Regions from separate parts of the Sphingomonas cellulosilytica genome, predicted to be linked through region 3. Evidence: riboswitches for the same ligand, from Rfam matches in the RefSeq annotation. Region 3 holds a riboswitch; each other region holds the start of a gene.
What was found. A riboswitch is a leader RNA that binds a small molecule or an ion and turns the genes downstream of it on or off. The one in region 3 is predicted to bind cobalamin.
Positions count from the first base shown of each region.

Region 1 (6,844 bases), on a different contig from region 3:
CACCGCCAGCTGGCCATAGACGCTGAAGATGCGCGCCCGGCCGCGCGTCTGCGGACCGCCGTAGCTCGAGGTGGTGAAGCGCGACACCTCGCGCTCGGCACCGAAGGTCGCGAACACCGCGGAGGTGACGTCGGCCGTGCCCTGATATTCGATGCGGTCGTTGCGCCCCTTGCCGTAGAAGGTTTCCTGCGGCGTACCGTCGGGGTCGTAGTTGCGGCGGTTGCTGTCGGTGTGCGCATAGCCGAAGCGGTTGCGCAGGCGTCCGTCGAACAGCGCGGCGTTGAGGCCGGCGTAGCCCGTCCATTGCTCGCTGTCGCCATATTCGCGCGTGTCGCCGAAGACGAAGCGGGGCGCCGGGAAGCCGTCGATATCGGTGCGGCCGTTCGAGTAGAAGCCGCGCAGATCGACCGATATCGCCGATGCGAGCGCGATGCCGAGGCTGCCGTTGGCGGCATAGTTGCGATAGCCGTCGCGCTCCGTGCCCGGCGCATAGGCGGAGATGCCGTCCGTGGTGTAATAGCCGCCGCCGAGGCTGGCCGAGACGGGGCCGGCCTTGCCCGACACGTTGGCGAAGCCCTGCCCCGTTTCGTGCCAGCCGCCTTCGGCGCGGGCGTTGACGCTCAGCTGTTCGGTCGGCTGGCGGGTGATGAGGTTGACGACGCCGCCGATCGCCTGGCTGCCCCACAGCACCGACTGGGCGCCGCGCAGCACCTCGATGCGCGCGATGTTGCCGATCAGCAGGTTGCCGAAGTTGAAGCCGCCACCGGGCGAGGAGGGATCGTTCAGCTTGATGCCGTCGATCAGCGCCACCGTCTGGTCGCTCTCCGCACCGCGGATGTTGACCGAGGTCGCGGTGCCGACGCCGCCGTTGCGCGTCACGGTGACGCCCGGCGTCTGACGGAGCAGGTCGGAGACGACCACCGCCTGGCGCTGTTCGATCGTCCGCGTGTCGAGCACCGTCACGGACTGGCCGACGGTATCGGCGGGCCGCGCGGCGCGGTTGGCGGTGACCAGGATGTCGCTGCCCGCATCGGCCGCCTGTTCGAGGCCGGTGGTGGATTGCGCGCTTTGCGCGAATGCAGGCGTCGCCGCCGCGATGCACGGCAGCATGATCAGATAGGAGTATTTCGTCACGATGGTTTCCCTCATCGTCGTTCAACAACGGGGACGCGACGCCGCGGCAGCCGGAACCGGTCCGCCCACGCAACGCCCCCAACACCGTCGTCACGCGAGGAAACCCCTCGATCGCACCGCACACCCCGTCGGCACGAAGGACAACCGCGACGGGCAGGTCTCCTGGCTCCCGGGTCGTCGCCTTGCCCGGCCTTCCCGGATGGTGACATCCAGTGGCGCGCGGAAGGAGCAAAGGCTCGCCGGTCACAGTTGCGGGGGCAGCCCCGGATGGCGAGCGCGGCTCGCTTCCGGGTTCCCTTTTCATCCCATCTCTGGGAACCTGTCGCGTCGGCGCCCCTAGGGCGATGGGGAGACGAAGGCAAGATGGCGACGATGGTGTTCCTGGGCGGCGCACGCTCCGGCAAGAGCCGGCTGGCGCAAGGTGCGGCGGAGGCGCATGCGGGGCCGCTGCACTATCTCGCTACGGCAGAGGCGCATGACGAGGAGATGCGTGAGCGCATCGCGCACCACCGCGCGGATCGCGATGCACGCTGGACGACGGTCGAATGTCCGCTGGCGCTGCCCGAGGCGATCGGCGGTATCGGCGAAGGCGCGGTGCTGGTTGACTGCCTCACGTTGTGGCTATCGAACCTGATGCTCGGCGAGCATGATATCGCGGCGCGCACCACCGATCTGCTGACGGCCTTATCCCGAGCGCCGGTGCCGGTATACGTGGTGAGTAACGAGGTCGGCATGGGCATCGTCCCCGACCACCCGCTCGGTCGCCGGTTCCGCGATGCCGCGGGGCGCCTCAATCAGGCAGTCGCCGGGATGGCGGATGCGACGTATCTGGTCGTCGCCGGCCTGGTGCTGCCGTTGCAGCGATTTCATCACTCCGATCCTCCCCCGCCAGGGGGAGGTGTCGCGCCGAAGGCGTGACGGAGGGAGAGGCAAGCTACGTCTTGCCCGGCCAATGGCATCGCTGACCTCCTCCTCCACCATTCGGCTGTCATCGGGAGAGGAAGTATAACTGCAATCGATTGTTGTGTTTGCAGCGGATGATGGTACGATGCCGCGCAAGCTCGCCGGAGACGGGCCCATCGCCAGAGAGGACGCCGATGCGCATGCCTGATTCCAAGCCGCAGCTGTCGTTGGGACGGGTGCTTGAGATGAATCTGGGTTTCCTCGGGCTGCAATTCAGTTTCGGGCTGCAGCAGGGCAACATGGCGCCGATCTACAGCTACTTGGGCGCAGCGGAGGCATCGCTGCCGCTGTTGCAGCTGGCGGGGCCGATCACGGGCCTGCTCGTCCAGCCGCTGATCGGCGCGATGAGCGATCGCACCGATTCGCGCTGGGGACGGCGGACGCCCTATTTCCTGGTCGGCGCCGTGCTGTGCGCGATCGGGCTGTTCTGCATGCCGCTGTCGTCGTCGCTGCTGATGGCGGTGTCGATGCTGTGGATCCTCGATGCCGGCAACAACATCACCATGGAGCCCTATCGCGCCTATGTGTCCGACCGGCTGAACGCCAACCAGCACCAGATCGGCTTCCTCACCCAGTCGGCGTTCACCGGCCTTGCGCAGATGCTCGCGTTCCTGACCCCGTCGCTGCTCGTCTGGGCGGGGATGAACCAGGATTGGGTCGACGCGCACAACATCCCCTATACCGCGCGGATCGCGTTCATGGTCGGCGCCGCGCTGAGCTTCGGGACGATCGTCTGGTCGATCCGCCGGGTCCCCGAGCTGCCGCTGACCACCGCCGAGCGCGCACGCATCGCCGCCGAGCCCAAGACGCCGGGCGCGGTGCTCGCCGAGATCGGTGCGGCGATCCGCGACATGCCGGTGGCGATGCGCAAGCTGGCTCTGATGAGCCTGTTCCAATGGTATGCGATGGCGGCCTATTGGGCGTACGTCATCTATGCGATCGGCCGGTCGGTGTACGGCACCAATGTCGCCACCTCGTCCGGCTTCCATTCGGCGGTGCTGACCAATGGCGAGATGGCGGCGTGGTACAATGCCGTCGCCTTCGTCGCCGCCTTTGCGATGGTGCCGCTCGCCAAGCGGATCGGCGCGGCGAGCCTGCATGCGGCCTGCCTGGTGCTCGCCGGGATCGGCATGCTGTGGCTGCCGCACGTCACCGAAAAATGGATGCTGTTCCTGCCCGCGATCGGCGTCGGCATCGGCTGGGCGAGCATCATGGGCAACCCCTATGTGATCCTCGCAGGGTCGATCCCGCCGGAGCGGACCGGCGTCTACATGGGGATCTTCAACATGATGATCGTCATTCCGATGCTGATCTTCTCGGCCACGATGTGGGCGTTCTACGACACCCTGCTCGGCGGCGATCCGCGGCACGTGCTGACGCTGTGCGGGGTGCTGATGTTCGCCGCCGCCGCCGCGGTGTGGAGCGTACGCGCGCGCAACGCCGAAGGGCTGCCGGTCGGCATGACCGCGGCATGATCGCGTTCCACGGCCCGTCGAGCAGCCTGGTGCTGGAGCCGCGCGGCGAGGCGCCGCCGGCGTGGCGCTGGTGGGGGCCGCGCGTCGCTGCGGCGGGGCTGCCGCCGCTGGCGGACGTGCGGCCCGCGGCGTCCTTTTCGCTCGACGACGACCAGCCGCTGACCGTCGCGCCGGCGTTCGGCACCGGCTGGTTCGGCCCCGCGGCGCTGCATGCGCATCGCGGCGGACGCGCCTTCGCGCAGCGTTTCGTGGTGGAGGCGATCGAACAGGCAGACGATGCGGTGACCGTCACCCTGGTCGACGCCGCCGCCGAGGTCGCCCTGGTACAGCGGATCGCGCTGGCCGGCGATGTGGCGACGCTGTCGGCCAGCGTCGTCAATCGCGGCGACGGCATGCTCGACGTCGCATGGCTTGCCGCGGGTACGCTGCCGCTGCCCGCCGATTGCGCCGGCATCCGCAGCTTCACCGGCCGCCACAATGCCGAGTTCGTGCCCCAAGCGGAGCCGATGCCCGCGCACGGCTGGCTACGTGAGAACCACCGCGGCCTCACCGGTCATGCCGGGCCGCCGGGGCTGTTCGTGATGGGGCCGGAGGCGGGGTGGCATGGCGGCCGCGTCCATGCCGCGCAGCTCGCCTGGTCGGGCAACCACCGCCTCGCCGTCGAGCGCGACGACGACGGATTCTGGACGTTGCAGATGGGCGAGGCGCTGGCCTCCGGCGAGATCCGGCTGGCACCCGGCGGTCGGTACGACAGCCCGGAGATGCTGGCGACCTGCTCGCCCGCGGGCCTCAACGGCGCGATCCAGGCCTTCCACGCCGCGGTCCGCGCCCGCGCGCCCTGGCCGGCGGACGGCATGCCGCCGCGGCAGGTGCATGTGAACAGCTGGGAAGGCTTCTACTTCGACCATGACGAGGCGGCGCTGATGGCGCTGGCCGATCGGGCCGCCGCCCTGGGCGTGGAGCGGTTCGTGCTCGACGACGGCTGGTTCCGGGGCCGCGACGACGACACCGCCGCCCTGGGCGACTGGACGGCCGATCCGCGCAAATATCCACGCGGGCTGGGGCCGCTCGCCCGCCACGTCACCGGGCTGGGGCTGAGTTTCGGCCTGTGGCTCGAACCGGAGATGGTCAATCCGGACAGCGATCTTGCCCGCGCGCATCCCGATTGGGCGTTGCAGCTGGACGGCGTGCCGCTGCTGACGGCGCGCAACCAGCTGGTGCTCGACATGGGCCGGGAAGCGGTGCGCGATCATCTGTTCGATGCGATCGACACGCTGCTGCGCGACCTGCCGATCGCCTATCTGAAATGGGACCACAACCGCGATCTCGCCCCGGCCGGCGATGCGCGCGGCCATGCCGGCTACCACGCGCAGGTGCTGGGCGCCTATGCGCTGTTCGACCGGCTGCGCGCGGCGCACCCGGCGCTGGAGATCGAGGCGTGCGCAGGCGGCGGCGGACGGATCGATGCCGGCATCGCCGCGCGCACGCACCGGTTCTGGACCAGCGACTGTATCGATGCGGTGAGCCGCGTCGCGATGCAGCGCGGCTTCCTGCATTTCATGCCGCCCGAGATGATGGGCGCGCACGTCGGCGCTTCGCCGGCGCATTCCACCGGCCGGCGGCAGGGCATGGCGTTCCGCACCGCCGTGGCGCTGCCCGGCCATCTTGGCGTCGAGCTGGATCCCGCCGCTATGGGCGTGCGCGATGCCGAGGTGCTGGCCGCCGGGATCGCGCGCTACAAGGCGCTGCGCGACCGGCTGCACCATGGCCGCGTCTGGCTGGGCGAAGGGCCGGACGGTCTCGTCTGGCAGATGCACGGCGAACCCGGCGACCTGCTGCTGAGCGTCACCCGCATCGCGCCGACCAGTCTGCGCCATCCCCCTGCCCTGACGCTGCCGCCGCTCGCCGGCGCGGGCGCGACCCGCGTGCGCCTGATCGACCTCGCCACCGAGGATGGCCACCCCGCCCCCGATGCGCCGCTGTTCGCCGTCATGCGCGGACATGGGTGGGGACAGGGGCGCGGACACGGGTGCGGGGGCGGCGTGACGTTCGATGGCGACTGGCTCGCCCAGGCCGGCCTGCCGCTGCCGGCGATGAAGGCGGAGAGCGTCGCGCTCTTCGCGCTGGAGACCCTATGACCCGTCCTGCCCCCTCCGCCGCGTTCGCCGCAGCACCCGCCCCCGTCACCACCCATTGGCGCGCCGAGGATGCCCGCCGCGCCGCGGACCAGCCCGCCGCCGCGCTGCCCGTCATCGCCGCCGCCGATGTCGTGCCGGTGCTGCCCGGCCACGACGTCTGGGACATGTGGCAGATCGCCTATGCCGACGGACGCAGCATGCTGCATCAGGGCCGCAGCTGGTGGTTCTTCCTTGCGACGCCGCGCTTCGACGACCCCGACGATCGCCACGATGCCGCGCGTATCCGGCTGACGAGCCACGGTGCCGACGGCTGGCGCGACCATGGCGATGCCTTTCCCGACGGCTTCGCACCGGGCAGCCGGGAATGGTCGGGATCGGCGGTGCTCGACGCGGACGAGACGACTTTGACGATGTATTTTACCGCCGCCGGCCGGCGCGGGGCGCCGCGCACCTTCGAACAGCGCCTGTTCGAGACGCGCGGACGCTTCGTGGATGGACGGCTGAGCGACTGGACGGTGCCGGTCGAGTCGGTCGCGGCGGACGGCGACACCTATCTGCGCGCCGACGAGGCGGCGGCGACCGACGGGCGGATCAAGGGATTTCGCGATCCCGGCGTGTTTCGCGATCCCCATGACGGCGCCGAATACCTGCTGTTCGTCGGTTCGGCCGGTTGGGTGGAGGACGTGCACGACGGCGTGATCGGCGTCGCCCGCCGCGCGCGTGCCGATGCGCCCTGGTCGCTGGCGCCGCCGCTGGTCGAGGCGATCGGCGTCAACAGCGAACTGGAGCGGCCGCACGTCATCCATCGGGATGGCCGCTATTATCTGTTCTGGTCGACGCAAGCGAAGCGCTTCGCTCAGGGCATCGATGCGCCGACCGGCCTCTATGGCATGGTGGCCGATGCGATGACCGGGCCGTGGCGGCCGCTCAACGGATCGGGCCTCGTCGCCGCCAATCCGCGCCAGGAGCCGTACCAGGCCTATTGCTGGTGGGTGACCGGCGAGCTGGACGTGCTGAGCTTCGTCGATGCCTGGGGCCTCAACGGCGCCGTGCCCGACACCGCCGCCACCCGCCGCGCGCATTTCGGCGGCACCGCGGCGCCGTGGTTCCGCCTGATCCTCGATGGCGACGCGG
Region 1 is NZ_JBQRTT010000007.1:97,975-104,818, reverse strand. Features, by position in the region: gene ACTZQ5_RS11970 (TonB-dependent receptor plug domain-containing protein) at 1-1,110, opposite strand, end outside; cobalamin riboswitch at 1,270-1,472, opposite strand; gene cobU (bifunctional adenosylcobinamide kinase/adenosylcobinamide-phosphate guanylyltransferase) at 1,498-2,052, shown strand; gene ACTZQ5_RS11960 (MFS transporter) at 2,232-3,572, shown strand; gene ACTZQ5_RS11955 (alpha-galactosidase) at 3,569-5,710, shown strand; gene ACTZQ5_RS11950 (glycoside hydrolase family 68 protein) at 5,707-6,844, shown strand, end outside.
Region 1: another riboswitch for cobalamin. It lies ahead of ACTZQ5_RS11970 (TonB-dependent receptor plug domain-containing protein); the one in region 3 lies ahead of ACTZQ5_RS06160 (acyl-CoA thioesterase).

Region 2 (6,844 bases), on a different contig from region 3:
AAGGGCGATACGCGGGCTGCGGCCGCGCTGGCGCTCGCCTATCGCCTGATCGGCGACCGCGCGGAGGCGGACTCGGTGATCGCGCGCAGCCAGCTGAAGCTGGATGATCCGGCATGGATGCAGGTGCAGATGGCGGCGGACGGGGGTGCCGGCGTCGATTTCGCCGCGCTGCTGGGCGGCGTATTCGAGCGCTACAGCGCCGCCTATCCGGACGATCCTGCCGTTCAGGCCGTCCTGCACGCCCGCGGTCAGACCGGCGATGCCTCTGCCCCCCTTGTCACGCTGCTCCTGCCGATGCTGACGGCGCAGAAGCGCGCGCCTGGAGACGTGCCGGGCATCGTTCGGGGATGGTGGCGCAACAATGTCGGCGACGAGGCAGCGCGCATGGGCGTGATGGGTGTGGTAGCCACACGGATAGCTGCGGGCGACCGCGTGCTGGCATCGATCTTCGCGCGCGCCGATGTCATGGCAGAGCTGTCGGCCGAGCTGGACGCTTTGTCGCCGGACGATCGTCACACCGCGCAGCCGGTATATGACATCGTTGCGCGCGGGTTGGTGGCAAGCGGTGAAGCGCCCGCCCGGCTGGATGAACTCAGCGCGCGCCTGCGTGCCGGTGAGATCACGGCGAACGATCTGCAGTTGCTCGCGACACTGGCCGATGTCGCGAGCAGCCCGCTGGACGGGGCAACGACGCAGGCGCTGCTCGACCGGCTCCCGCACTCGCCCGCGATGGGCGTTCGGGAGCGGGTGCGGCTGGCAGGCGTTCTGGGGCGTTCGGGGCAGGTGGAGCTTGCGATCGACCTGATGGTCGCGGCGCTGGACCAAGCCTCCTATCCGCTGACCACGCTGGACCGCGATGCGGGCGCTGGCACGGTGGTGGCTGCACTGCGGTCCTGGTCGGATCGCCCTGTCGCACGGCGCGCCTATGACGCGCTGGTGCAACGCGCGCGCCAGATCACCCTGGCGGATCCCGACAGTACGCTGGAAATTCCACCCTTTGAGGTGATCGCGACGCCGATCGCACAGGAGGCTGACGGCTGAAGGTGCGCGTCGCCGCCCAGGTGGCCGTCGCTATCCGGCCGGGTCACCGCTACACAGGCCCTCGTCGCTCGTCAGGCCGAAAGCTCCGCCCGCACGATCGCCGCGCCGGCGCTGAGTGCCCGCAGCTTGCCGCGCGCGACGTCGTGCGCCAGCGGCGCCATGCCGCAGTTGGTGGCGGGGTAGAGCTTGTCGGCGTCGACATAGCGCAAGGCCTTGCGCAGGGTGTCGGAGACCTGCTCCGGCGTTTCCACGGCGTCGGTCGCCACGTCGATCGCGCCGACCATCACCTTCTTGCCGCGGATCAGCTCGATCAGCTCCATCGGCACGCGCGCATTCTGGCATTCCAGCGACACGATATCGATCGTCGACTTCTGCAGGTTGGGGAAGGTCTGCTCATACTGGCGCCATTCCGAGCCCAGCGTCTTCTTCCAATCGGTATTGGCCTTGATCCCGTAGCCGTAGCAGATGTGCACCGCGGTTTCGGCGCGCAGCCCCTCCGCCGCTTTCTCCAGCGTGGCGATGCCCCAGTCGTTCGCTTCGTCGAAGAAGACGTTGAACGCGGGCTCGTCGAACTGGATGATGTCGACACCCGCCGCTTCCAGCTCGCGCGCCTCCTGGTTGAGGATCAGCGCGAATTCCCAGGCCAGTTTCTCGCGGCTGCGATAATGCGCGTCGTACAGGGTGTCGATCATCGTCATCGGGCCGGGCAGCGTCCATTTGATCGGCCCGTCGGTCTGCGCGCGAAGGTATCGGGCATCCTCGACGAACACCGGTTTCGGGCGGGAGACGGCGCTGACCACGGTCGGCACGCTCGCGTCATAGCGGTCGCGGATGCGGACGGTTTCGCGCTGCTGGAAGTCGACGCCGTCGAGATGCTCGATGAAGGTCGTCACGAAATGCTGGCGTGTCTGTTCGCCGTCGCCGACGATATCGATTCCGGCCCGGCGCTGGTCGTCGACCGCGAGGCGCAGCGCGTCGCGCTTGCCCGCCGCCAGCGCCTCGCCCTCCAGCTTCCACGGCGACCAGAGCGTTTCGGGCTGCGCGAGCCAGGCGGGTTTGGGCAGGCTGCCTGCGGTGGTGGTCGGCAACAAGGTCGTCATGTCGAAAAATACCTTTGTGGATCGCGGAAGGTCAGCGGGGGCAGCGTGCAGACCACCGATCGAGCGCCGCGGCATGCGGCTTGATGAAATGTTCCTCGGCGAAGCGGCCCTGCTCGATCGCCAGCCGGCTGCGTTCCTCGCGATCGTAGACGATGCGGGTCAGCGAATAATCCTGATAGGTGAGGCTGGGCCGATAGCGGGCGGCGGCGACCGAATTGGCGTTGTAGATTTCCGGCCGGTAGATCTTCTGGAAGGTTTCCATGGTGCTGATCGTGCCGGCCAGTTCCAGCGCGGTGTAATCGCCGATCAGGTCGCCGATATGGTAGAAGGCGAGCGGCGCGACGGCGTGGCGCGGCATGAAGTAGCGCACCGTCATGCCCATCTTCGCGAAATAGGCGTCGGTCGCGGAGACATCGTCGGTGCGATATTCCACGCCGAGGATGGGGTGCCCGTTCGTGGTCCGATGGTAGGTCCGGCTGCTCGACACGCTGAGGCAGATGACCGGCGGCTTGGCGAACCGTGTCCGATAGGCGGCCGAGTTCAGGAAGTGCTTGAACAGATTGCCGTGCAGATCGCCGAACCCTTCGGGTGCGCCGCCCTCCGGATGCCGGCGCAGGTGTTCGGGCAGCACGACGCTGAAGTCGTAGTCGCGGACGTATGACGAGAAGTTGTTGCCGACGATGCCGTCGATCCGCTCGCCGGTGGTCCGGTCGACGATGGTCGTCTGCAGGATCTCGATCAGCGGAAACGCGTCGGCGGGATCGGCGGCATCGATCGTCAGTGCCGCGGACAGGATCGTGAGTTCGACCGCGTAGCGGTTCCCTTCCGGATTGTCCCAATGCGCCAGCGAATTGAAGCGATTGTCGATCATCTGCAACGTGTTGCGCAAATTCTCCTGCCGGTTTGCGCCGCGCGCCAGATTGGCGAAATTGGTGGTGGTGCGCGTGTTGTCGGCGGGGCGATAGCCCTCGTCGAACGGGATGCTGCCGATCGTGAACGTGAAGCCGCTATTCGTCATGACTCACCTGCACTGTGCAGACGGGTGAGCCGCAGGATAGAGCGCGCGAGGCACGGGCAAGCCCGTGCCGACACGCACGTGTCGCGGACCTTGCGTCAAGCGCGATCCACCGGAGGAACCCCCGTCCGAGGAACGTTATGGCGTCGAAAGGCAGGTCTCCTGGCTCACGGGTCAATGCGGTGGTTCCGGCCTTCCCGAGCCTCTTGCGGAGGCTCAGTGACACGAAATGGGACCATCGCTCGCCGCTTACAGTTGCGGGGGCAGCGCCGGATTCCGCCCTGCAAGAGCGCCACCGGCTTCCCGTCTTAGCCCCGCCGTCACGCCTGAGGCGGGGAACCTCGACCCGCGCCTTCAACACCAGCCCGGCGGGACTGTCAATCGGGATATAAAGATTTCTTTATATGAGGTGCGGCGCTTGGTCGACCGATCTCCAGGTCCCCCGGTTCCCGCTGTCGCAAGATAATTTTCGATCCATGTTACGGGTTTGCGACACCCGATTGTCTTACCCAGGGCCGGGTATGTCCAAAACGGACGGCCGGCGCGGGAAATGGGGGAGCATCGCATGAGGGTTCGCGTCGCCATCGCACTGCTGGTCGGCACCAGTGCGCCGGCCATGGCTGCACAGGCACAGGCACAGGCATCAACGGCCACCGCCACGGCAAAGGTCCGCTTCAACATCCCGGCGGGCACGCTCAAGGCCGCGCTCGACGAATGGGCGGCGCAGTCCAAGCGCCAAATCATCTATTCGGCCGACGAGATCGCCGACGGCCGGACGAAGGGGTTCAAGGGCGTGGCGACGCCGGACCTCGTGCTGATCCGCCTGCTGTTGCAGACCGGCTTCTTCGCGCAGACGGACCCTTCGGGCGCGATCGCGATCATCAAGCGGCCCAAAGAGATCGCCTCGATGGATGCGACCCCCGACATCCTGGTGACGGGCCGGCGCGACTGGTCGCTGAACACGGGCATCGAGCGCACGGAAAACGACAGCCAGCCGTTCATCGTGCTGACGTCCGAGGATATCAAGCGCTCGGGCGCGCCGGATCTGGAGACGTTCCTGCGCAACCAGCTGACGGTGAACAACAGCGCGGGTACGGCCAGCCAGGCCGGGCTCGACAATCCGCTGAACCGCGAGGCGAGGGGGCTGTCGCAGGTCAACCTGCGCGGTCTCGGATCGCGCGAAACGCTGATCCTGGTCGACGGCCGCCGCCAGCCCGGCGTCAATCTGGGTAACGGGACGTTCGGCCAGGCGCAGATCACCGGTATTCCACTGGCGTCGATCGAGCGGATCGAGGTGCTCGCATCGTCCGCCTCCTCGATCTACGGCAGCGGCGCCAGCGGCGGTGCGATCAACATCGTGCTGAAGCATGCTTACTCCGGTGGCGAGCTGACCGCGACCTATTCGAACACCGACGATTTCGTGGCCGGTACGGGGCGAATCGACCTGTCGCTGGCGAAGACGCTGGAAGGCGGCCGGACCAACATCAGCTTCGGGGGCAATTGGCGCAAGGCGCTTCCCGTTCTGTACCGCGACCGTATCGGGATCCGTAACGACAATGTCGCCGAGACGATCCGGCTGACCGGCAAAAATCCGTTCGGCGCGATTATTCCACCCGGCGCCACCCCGAACTTCCGAAATCTCACCCGCAGCACGGACGGAAGGCCGGCGCCCTTGCGGCTCAAGCCACAATATGGCGGTGCCGTGCTGAGCAGCGGCATCGGCTATGTGCCTGAGGGGTACCGCGGGGTGCTGCTGGACGGCGTCACACCGCTACTGGCCAATATCGGCAGTATCAACCTGGAGGCACCGGCCGGCACGACGAACGGCGGTCTCGATGCACCACTGATCTACGGCGGCGAAAACTACAGCGGCCTGCTGACCGTCCGGCGTAACATGAACGACTGGATGACGCTTTACCTTCAGGGGCAATATAGCGAAAACCGGTCGGTCTCCTTCGTCAGTCGGGGCGCCAATATCGTCGATCTGGCGGCCAATGCGCCAAACAACCCGTTCACCACCCGAATCCAGGTTTTGGGGCCGAATTTCGGTGATATCCAGCGGTTCGACAACACCTTGAAGCAATGGAGTGTGGTAGGTGGCGGCATCTTCAAGCTGCCGTACGCATGGCAGGCCAATATCGACGTTTCATATGCGCGCAGCCGCTATACCATTCCGGACTACCCGCCGTTCGTGGCGCAATCGACGCGAGACGCATTGGCAGACGGAACGATCAATTATCTGCAGGATGTTACGGCCAATCCTTTTCCTGTCGTGTATAACACGGGCTTCAACTACAGAAACGCGCCGCAACTCTCGTCCAACCTGACGACGTCGCTGCGGCTGTCCGGGCCGTTGCCGATCAAGCTGCCGGGCGGCAAGATCCAGGTGACCGTGAACGGCGAACGGTCCGAGGACCGGCTGGGAGAAGCCGTCCGCTCGGCGGGTTTGTTCGGGTATTTCATCGCCTATCAGCCGAAGGCGAGCTACAAGCTCTGGTCAGGCTATGGCGAGGTCGCGTTTCCGATCATCTCACCAGCGAACGACATCCGGTTCGTCAAGTTGTTCGACATCCGCGTGTCGGGTCGCGGCGAATATTACGATGCCAGCGGCGCTTCCGAACTTTTCACGTGTTACGCCGGCCTCGCAATCCCTACCGCGGCGGACTATGCCGCCTGTCCTCCGGCAGGATATAAAAGTGGTGTGGGTGAATCGCAGCGATCCCACATCGACCCGATGGTCAGTTTCCGCTGGCAGCCGGTCGGCGACGTGATGTTCCGCGCCTCCTACGGCACCGGGTATCTGCCGCCGACGCTGACGCAGTTCAGCAAGCAAACCGGCCCGCTTGAGGTCACCCTCGTCGATCCATTGCGTGGGTTCGAGCGGGTCGAGAACGCCGACGGCTTCATCGAGGCGAGTTACGGCGGTAATCCCCAGGTGAAGCCGGAGACATCCAAAACGATTACGGCGGGTGTCATCCTGACGCCGCGTGTCATTCCGAACCTGCGCTTCTCAGCGGATTGGACGCGGATCACGAAGAGCAACAACTTTTTCGCGCCGATCGCGTTTCAGTATGCCGCGCGCTCCTTCAACGGCAAGCTGGAAGGCGCGACTGCCGAACTCTTCCGGTTCCTCGAACTCTATCCGGATCGCGTCAGACGTGGGCCGGCATCTGGTGGATATGCGGTCGGGCCTATCACCTACCTCGACCTGTCGCTCTCCAATTTCGTCGGGACGCGGGTGGAGTCCGTCGACTTTCAGCTGGATTATTGGTTCAACCTGTTTGGCGGGCGGGTCGACCTCCAAGGCGCAGCGACCTGGAACCGACAATTGGAAGTCGAAGGCTTCCCCGGAGAAATCGTGAGCTACCTGGGCGTGTCGGGCGGCCAGTCGGCCATCGCGGGCGGGTACGGCGCCTTGCCGTGGCGCGGGAACGCCACGGTTCGCTGGACTAAGAACTCCTTCTCCATCGGCGTTCAGACCTTAGTGTTCGACCGTTACTATCTGAACACCAAGCGCTCATATGACGATACGCAGGGATCGGCGTATGTTCCGGCGCAGACCTATCAGAACCTGATGGTGTCCTACGCCTACGACAACGGCATCACGTTGCGTGCGATCGTCAACAACGTGCTCGATAAGCGGCCGCCGCGCGACACCAGCAGCTCCCCGCTGTTCTACAGCCGGTAC
Region 2 is NZ_JBQRTT010000008.1:35,256-42,099, forward strand. Features, by position in the region: gene ACTZQ5_RS12320 (tetratricopeptide repeat protein) at 1-1,041, shown strand, start outside; gene ACTZQ5_RS12325 (methionine synthase) at 1,113-2,141, opposite strand; gene ACTZQ5_RS12330 (DUF1852 domain-containing protein) at 2,173-3,159, opposite strand; cobalamin riboswitch at 3,292-3,515, opposite strand; gene ACTZQ5_RS12335 (TonB-dependent receptor domain-containing protein) at 3,722-6,844, shown strand, end outside.
Region 2: another riboswitch for cobalamin. It lies ahead of ACTZQ5_RS12330 (DUF1852 domain-containing protein); the one in region 3 lies ahead of ACTZQ5_RS06160 (acyl-CoA thioesterase).

Region 3 (6,844 bases):
CAAGTCCGGGAACAGCTGGCGATCGCCGAGCTCGTCAGCGAGCGACGCCAACGTCCTTCCCGGAAGATAGTCGAGCATGGTCAGGTACAGGCTGAACCGCGCGACGTTCGCAGCCTGCGCCTTGAGCTCTACCCCCCTGATGGAGTCGCTCAGAACGCGGCCCAGCTCCATCGGGGATAACGTAGCTCCATCGGCCCGATCGGCTTCGAGGATGTGACGGTAGCCGGCAACCAGGAACGCTCCCGATCCGCAGGCCGGATCGAGGACGCGTGCCTTCCGATCCAACGAACGGATGCGGTCGGCTTCCTGTACGACATAGTCGACCAGGAAGGAAGGAGTGTAGAACGCGCCGTGATTCCTTCGCTCTCCATCGCCCTCGAGGTCGAAGAAGCACTCGTAGATCGCGGAGATCGTCTCGCTCCGCAGAACGGCGTAATCGACGTCGATGAAGGAGAATTGTTGCCCGCCGTCCTCGGTCAGCGTATCCGATCGGAGCACTCTCCGGACGAGGTCGGAGACTTCGGTCGTGACCAGCTCGCGTTCATTCTTCCCGATAGGGAAGATGGAACCGTTCAAGACGCCGTCGATCGCATCGAACAGCAACCAGACCTGCTCGACCGGCCACGCCGACCCGCGCTGGGTCGGGTCGATGTCCCTCAGCGTTATGTCGGGACAGAGGCGCCTGCCGTCGGCGTCGGTGAGACCATCGATCCAGGCCTGGTCCAGGACGCCCCTGTCGACGAGTACGTTGAGATACAGGAAGTGACCGATCAGGGCGTTCACAAGACCTGGACGGGAACCGAGACCGGGGTGGTCCTTGCGGACCTTGACGCTGAGATTGCGAATGTCGGCGGCGATCCGGGCATCGACCCGGTTGGGGATGGTGAAGTTGCGCCAGGAGGAGGACGATCGGATCGCAAGCGACGTCAGCGGAACGAGTTCACGCGGAAGGCCCGAACCGTCGAGTTCCGACCAGGGATGGAGCGCTCCCTTCTGCCGGTAGTCGAAGCCGTTGCGGAGCGAGAAGCCGGCCGGGGTGGCCATCAATATCTGCGGCACGACCGACTGCGACCAGATGGCGCGATGGCGTGCATCCGCCTCGTCCTCGTCCGCGGCCGTCACGACGTAGACGACGGGAATTCGCCTTTCGTCGACAGCCGCATGCGTCTGGTTCGCGAGCGGCGCACGGGGCGTGAGGGCACCCACCACTCCGATGCGCTCGAAGGCGAGGTCGAGCGAATGCCGAAGCGGGCCCGCTTCTCGCGGACCGATGCCGGTGCGGTAGTCGGGGTCACCGAGGTAGCCCAGAAGTCCCAGCAGGCGTTCGAGCCGATCATCCAGACTCGGATCGGTGAAAGTGCCATCCATCCGGCGGCGCTCCCCTCATGACCCGCTTCATAAGCATAGCAGCAATTCGTCCACCGGACAAGAATCCCAACCGGATCAACGGGATACATGGAATGTTCTATTGTTTCAGCGACTTAGGCGCCGGCTTGACGCAGATGGGTCATGCGGTGCGCGAGCATGTCGCCAGCGGTCGGCCGATAGGCGTATTGGCGAGGTGGCTCCATCATGCGACGGGTTCCAGCTCCAATTCCCGACCCGCGAGCAGATGCCGGCGAAGCTGCGCGCTCTGGTCGACTTCCTGACGGAGAAGCGTCGCTCAGCCTCGGGGTGACATTCGAAAGGACGCCGGCCTTGTTCCTGAGGTCGATCGTCGACTGTGGAAGGTACGCCGCGCGCAGTCGGAAATTCCCCCTGACCTTGACCCGAAGGGACGTTTTCTGCGACCCCGGTACGGTCAAGGTTCCTTCGCCGCATGGCCGAAGGCTAAGACGGGAAATCGGTTCGATGCCGATGCTGCCCCCGCAACTGTAAGCGGCGAGTAGAAATCCCCTCGCGTGCCACTGGCGCTTCGGCGTCGGGAAGGCCGGGATTTCCGTGACGACCCGCGAGCCAGGAGACCTGCCTTCGACGCCATGACGACCACCGGCGGGGTGCCCGGTCTGGCCGCTGCGTTGCTGCGGGAGAGGTACATCTCTCCCGTTGGCTGCCGGCGTCTGGATTACCTCGCGAATGATTGAGGACCAGGATGCCGCAGGAACATCAAAGCACCCCCATCCAGTTGATCGACATGGTCTTTCCCGGTGATGCCAATCACCACGGAACCCTCTTCGGTGGTGTGGCCTTGGCGCATATGGACAAGGTCGCCTTTCTCGCGGCCTCACGCCACGGCCGCGCGGCCTTCGTCACCGCCTCTTCGGAGAAGATCGATTTCGCGGCGCCAGCCCGGATCGGCGACATGGTCGAGGTGACCGGTCGGGTCGTGCGGGTGGGGCGGAAGTCGCTCGACGTCGAGGTCGAACTGATCGCAGAGGCGCCGGTATCGGGCGAACGACGGCTTTGTACGCGAGGCCGTTTCACGCTCCTCGCGGTCGGAGGCGAAGACCCTCTGCCGCCGATGGGCGAGACGGTTCCGCACGATGCGACGCAGCCGTTGCGAACGGTCGAGATGATCTTCCCGAACCAGACCAACCATTACGGCACCCTCTATGGCGGCGATGCGCTTCGCATGATGGGCAAGGCGGCCTTCATCGCCTCGACGCGCCAGGCACGGGCGGTCATGGTCATGGCGGCATCTGACCGGATCGACTTCCGTTCCCCCATCCGGGAGGGCGAGATGGTCGAGCTGACTGCCGGAGTACAGATGACCGGGCGCAGCTCCATGCGCATCAGTGTGGATCTGAGCGCCGAGGATCTGGTATCCGGGGAAAGACGACATGCGGCCACGGCTCTGTTCACGATGGTTTCGGTTGATGCGAATGGTCGAGCGAAACCGCTTGGTGGCATCCGAGGACATTCCCCCCAGACTTTCCCAAAAAGGGAGGGATGAATGGGGCCGCTGGCGGCCTGCCACCCCGCAAACGGCCTCAGCCGAAGCGCGGCCAACCAAAGGAATGTGTGGGGGGCAGCGCAGCCATCGGGTAGAACATACGTGGAATAGCTTGTCTGACGAACACCGCGCTCAGCTGGCTTGGTGATAACGGAATGGCTCATACCGACTTGCCAGCTGTATTGCACAGGATCGAACATCGGGAAACTCGGCGCATCACGCCATGCGCGTTGACAAGCCATCAGGCGTTCTGCACGGCTGGTGGACGGACACCGCTCCTGAACCGGCACGCGCACCGCCGTCCCTGCCCGAAGAGGAAGGCAAAATGGTGTTTCCCTCCATTTCCGACGTCGCGTTCGGCCGAACCGCGCCTTGCATCTGCGTGCGGGATATCCAGGCTGCGCACAACTTCTACTCACGCATCCTAGGCTTCAGGAAGGTGTTCGAGAACGGTGATCCAGTCGGCTTCATGGTGTTGAAGAAGGATCAGGCCGAAATTCATCTGAGCAGGAAGCCTGACCACCATGCCTCGACCGCGAATGTGATGCACATGTTCGTGAGCGACGCGGCCGCGCTCTATTCGATCTGCGAAGCCGAAGGCGTCCGGATCATCAAGAGGCTGATGGACAAGGAATACGGCCAACGCGCCTTCGTGTTTGCCGACCCTGATGGCAACCGGGTCGACATCGGCGAGCGTATCCGCTGACACCGCCGGCCCGGCCTACCTCAAAGGGATGGAGCAACGAAGAAGTGGAGCGCCTCTCACGACTCACCCGCCGACAGCGATGCGACAAGAGCGGTCCCGCCGCGGTCGTCACGTACTTGGTCTTGCCTCTATGAGGGCAGGCGGTGAAGATGCCGGATCGGGGTAACGACGACAAAGGATCGCGAACTCGCAAAGCTTGAACGGTTGACCTTTCCCTCGGACGCGGTGTTCGTCATCGCGATCACGCTGGTGGTAAGCGAGCCCCGCCCACCCGGGCTGCACGCGGCGACGAACGCAAGCGCTAGACAGTTAGACTGACCTTATGGTTAACGCTGGATTTACCCCCGCATCATATACCCGCTTGGTCGGGAGCTGATGGGATATCGCCATGACAAGTGAGAACGCACTTCGAATCGACAACGCAGTCAACGCCGTCCGCGAATTATTGCATAGGGCGCAAGACGCCCTTGATTGCCTGCCACAGGCAAAAGCGGAGGTCGCTGCGGCATACCTGAGCCTGGTCATAGATATCATGAGCGGCATTACATGATCGAGGGCGACGTCCATTCCGTCCAACAAGGCCGTCTTCTACCGATCACACGAAACCACGACGGGAAGAAGCCCCCGCGTCGACTTGATCGGCTCGGACGTTAGCCTGCATCGAGTGGTGAGCTCCTACCGTCCGAATGGAACGAAGGCGCGCAATCCTTCGGAAACGGTGACCTGGACGGCCCCCGATCCTCCCCGCAGGAGACGGTCGTACGGACGGCCGAGACGTTCGCCAACGATCCTGATCTGCAGATGTCTCCGCTCACCCGCATGATCCATCAGCGCCAAATGGCACCCCGGTGCCAGCAAGGATCGAGAAGCGCGAAGCCGGCCAGCGCCGCCTACCGTTGCGGCATAGGCACGACTGTGTCATCGTCGCAAGACACTGGTGGAGGGGCTGGTAGTGCTGGAGGAGTATCGGGCGCCAACGAAAGTTAAGCTCGCGGCGCTCTGGGCGTCCACGATGTTCTGCTACATCTACGGCGACTATTTCGGCCTCTACGTCGCCGGCACGCTGGCGGACATGAACCACGGCGGCATGGGTCCGCTCGGCCATGCGACGCCCGGTGTTCTCACCGGCGTATCGCTGATGATGGCCATCCCGAGCCTGATGGTCGCGCTGTCGCTGCTGCTGCCGGCGTCCATCTGCCGCTGGGCCTGCATCCTCCTCGGCCTTTTCTACACCGCGATCATGGCGGTCAGCCTCCCCGGTTCCGAGCCGTTCTACAAGGTGCTGGCGGCGATCGAGATGGCGCTGACGCTGGCGATCACCGTCGTCGCTATCCGCTGGCCGCGGGACATGCGCCGTGGCTGAGGCCATGCCTTCACCCTCCGTCGCGCGGCTCGCCGGCGCGCTGTACCTCGGCACGATCGTGTTCGGCCTGTTCGCGGAGGTGGGATCCCGAGGAGCGTTGATCGTCGGCAGCGATGCCGCCGCCACGGCGCGGGCCATCCTCGCCGATGAACCGCTGTTCCGCGCCGGCATCGCCGCCGATCTCGCCATGCTAGCCTGCTATGTCGGGGTGACGGCGCTGTTCCTCGACCTGTTCCGCCCCGTCCATGCCGGCGTGTCGCGGATGGCGGCGGCCTTCAGCCTGATCGGCATCGCAGTGTTGGCCGCCGACGCGCTACTGCTGCTCGCGCCGCTGCGGTTGCTGGCGTCGTCCCCAGCGCTCGTGGCGCTGGGCGACTCACAGCGCGAAGCGGCAGCGCTGGTCGCGCTCAAGATGCACGGCGACGGCTACGACGTGAGCCTCGTGCTCTTCGGCATCTATTGCCTGATGCTGGGCTGGCTGGCGTGGCGCAGCGGCTTCCTGCCCAAGGCGATCGGCGCGCTGATGGCACTGGCTGGTGGCTGCTACCTCCTCAACAGCGTCGCCGACCTGACGGCACCGGCCTTCGCCCGGATGCTCTCACCACACCTGATGGACCCGACCCTGATCGGCGAGGCCGCGCTGGCGCTGTGGCTGCTGGTGTTCGGGGCGCGCGGGACGCCCGGCCGGACGATCCGGGTGCCACAGGCCGCTCGGCAAGGGCATCGCGCTTGACGGGCGGTACGGTGTCCCGCCTCCGATCGGCGGATGCCGCGGCGCTGTTCGGGGCTTCGATCGTCGTCGCCCTGCATCTGGCGCTCGGTGGCCGCTACGATCTGTTCCGCGACGAACTCTACTTCATCGTCTGCGGCCAGCATCCTGCCTTCGGCTATGTCGATCAGCCGCCGGCCGTGCCGCTGCTGGCCGCCTCGCTCTACAAGCTCGGCCTGGGCGCACAGGGCTTGCGCATACCGACCGCTTTGGCGGCCGGCGCGCTGGTGTGGCTGGCGATGCGCTTCGCCCGATTGCTGGGCGGAGACGGGCGAGCGCAGGCTCTGGCCGGCCTCGCCTGTGCGATCGCGCCGATGCTGATGGGGCTGACGGCGACGCTGAACACGTCGGCGTTCGATCCGCTGGCCTGGACCGCCGTCGCCTGGCTGCTGGTCAGGGCGAACCGCGAGGGTTACGATCGCGCGCTGATCCTCGCCGGCCTGGTCGCCGGGCTGGCGTTGCAGGTGAAATATTCCATGCTGTTCTGGATGGTCGGGTTGACGCTCGGCCTGCTCCTGACGGCGGAGCGGCGGGTGCTGCTGGGACCTTCCTTCTGGATCGGAGCGGCGCTCGCGGCCTTCATCGCGGCGCCATCGTTCCTCTGGCAATGGGCGCACGGCTTCCCGTTCCTGGAACTCGGCGCCGCGGCCAAAGGCAAGAACGCCGACACCGCCGCCCTGCCGTTCCTGGCCAATCAGGTGCTGGTGATGAACCCGGCCTTCGCGCCGCTGTGGATCGCCGGACTGGTCGCGCCCTTTACCGTGCGGCGCCTGCGCGATCTGCGCTTCCTCGTGATCGCCGCGGTCGTGGTGGTCGCCATCGTGCGGATCGGGCACGGCAAGGACTATTACCTCTCGCCGATCTATCCGACGCTGTTCGCGATCGGCGCGGTGGCGCTCGCGCCGCTGATGCGCACCCGCTTCGGCCGGGTTGCGACCGCCAGCGGCGTGGCGGCGGCCATCGCCCTGTCCGCGCTCGCCGCGCCGCTGGCGCTGCCGATCCTCTCCCCGCCGGTCCTCGAAGCCTACATCGAGCGGACCGGGTTCGCACCGCAGCAACAGGAGCGCAGCTTCAAGGGCACCGTGCTGCCCCAGGTCATGGCGGACCAGCTCG
Region 3 is NZ_JBQRTT010000003.1:180,107-186,950, forward strand. Features, by position in the region: gene ACTZQ5_RS06155 (N-6 DNA methylase) at 1-1,368, opposite strand, end outside; cobalamin riboswitch at 1,788-1,987, shown strand; gene ACTZQ5_RS06160 (acyl-CoA thioesterase) at 2,093-2,893, shown strand; gene ACTZQ5_RS06165 (VOC family protein) at 3,117-3,599, shown strand; gene ACTZQ5_RS06170 (DUF6326 family protein) at 4,537-4,962, shown strand; gene ACTZQ5_RS06175 (DUF4386 domain-containing protein) at 4,967-5,695, shown strand; gene ACTZQ5_RS06180 (ArnT family glycosyltransferase) at 5,707-6,844, shown strand, end outside.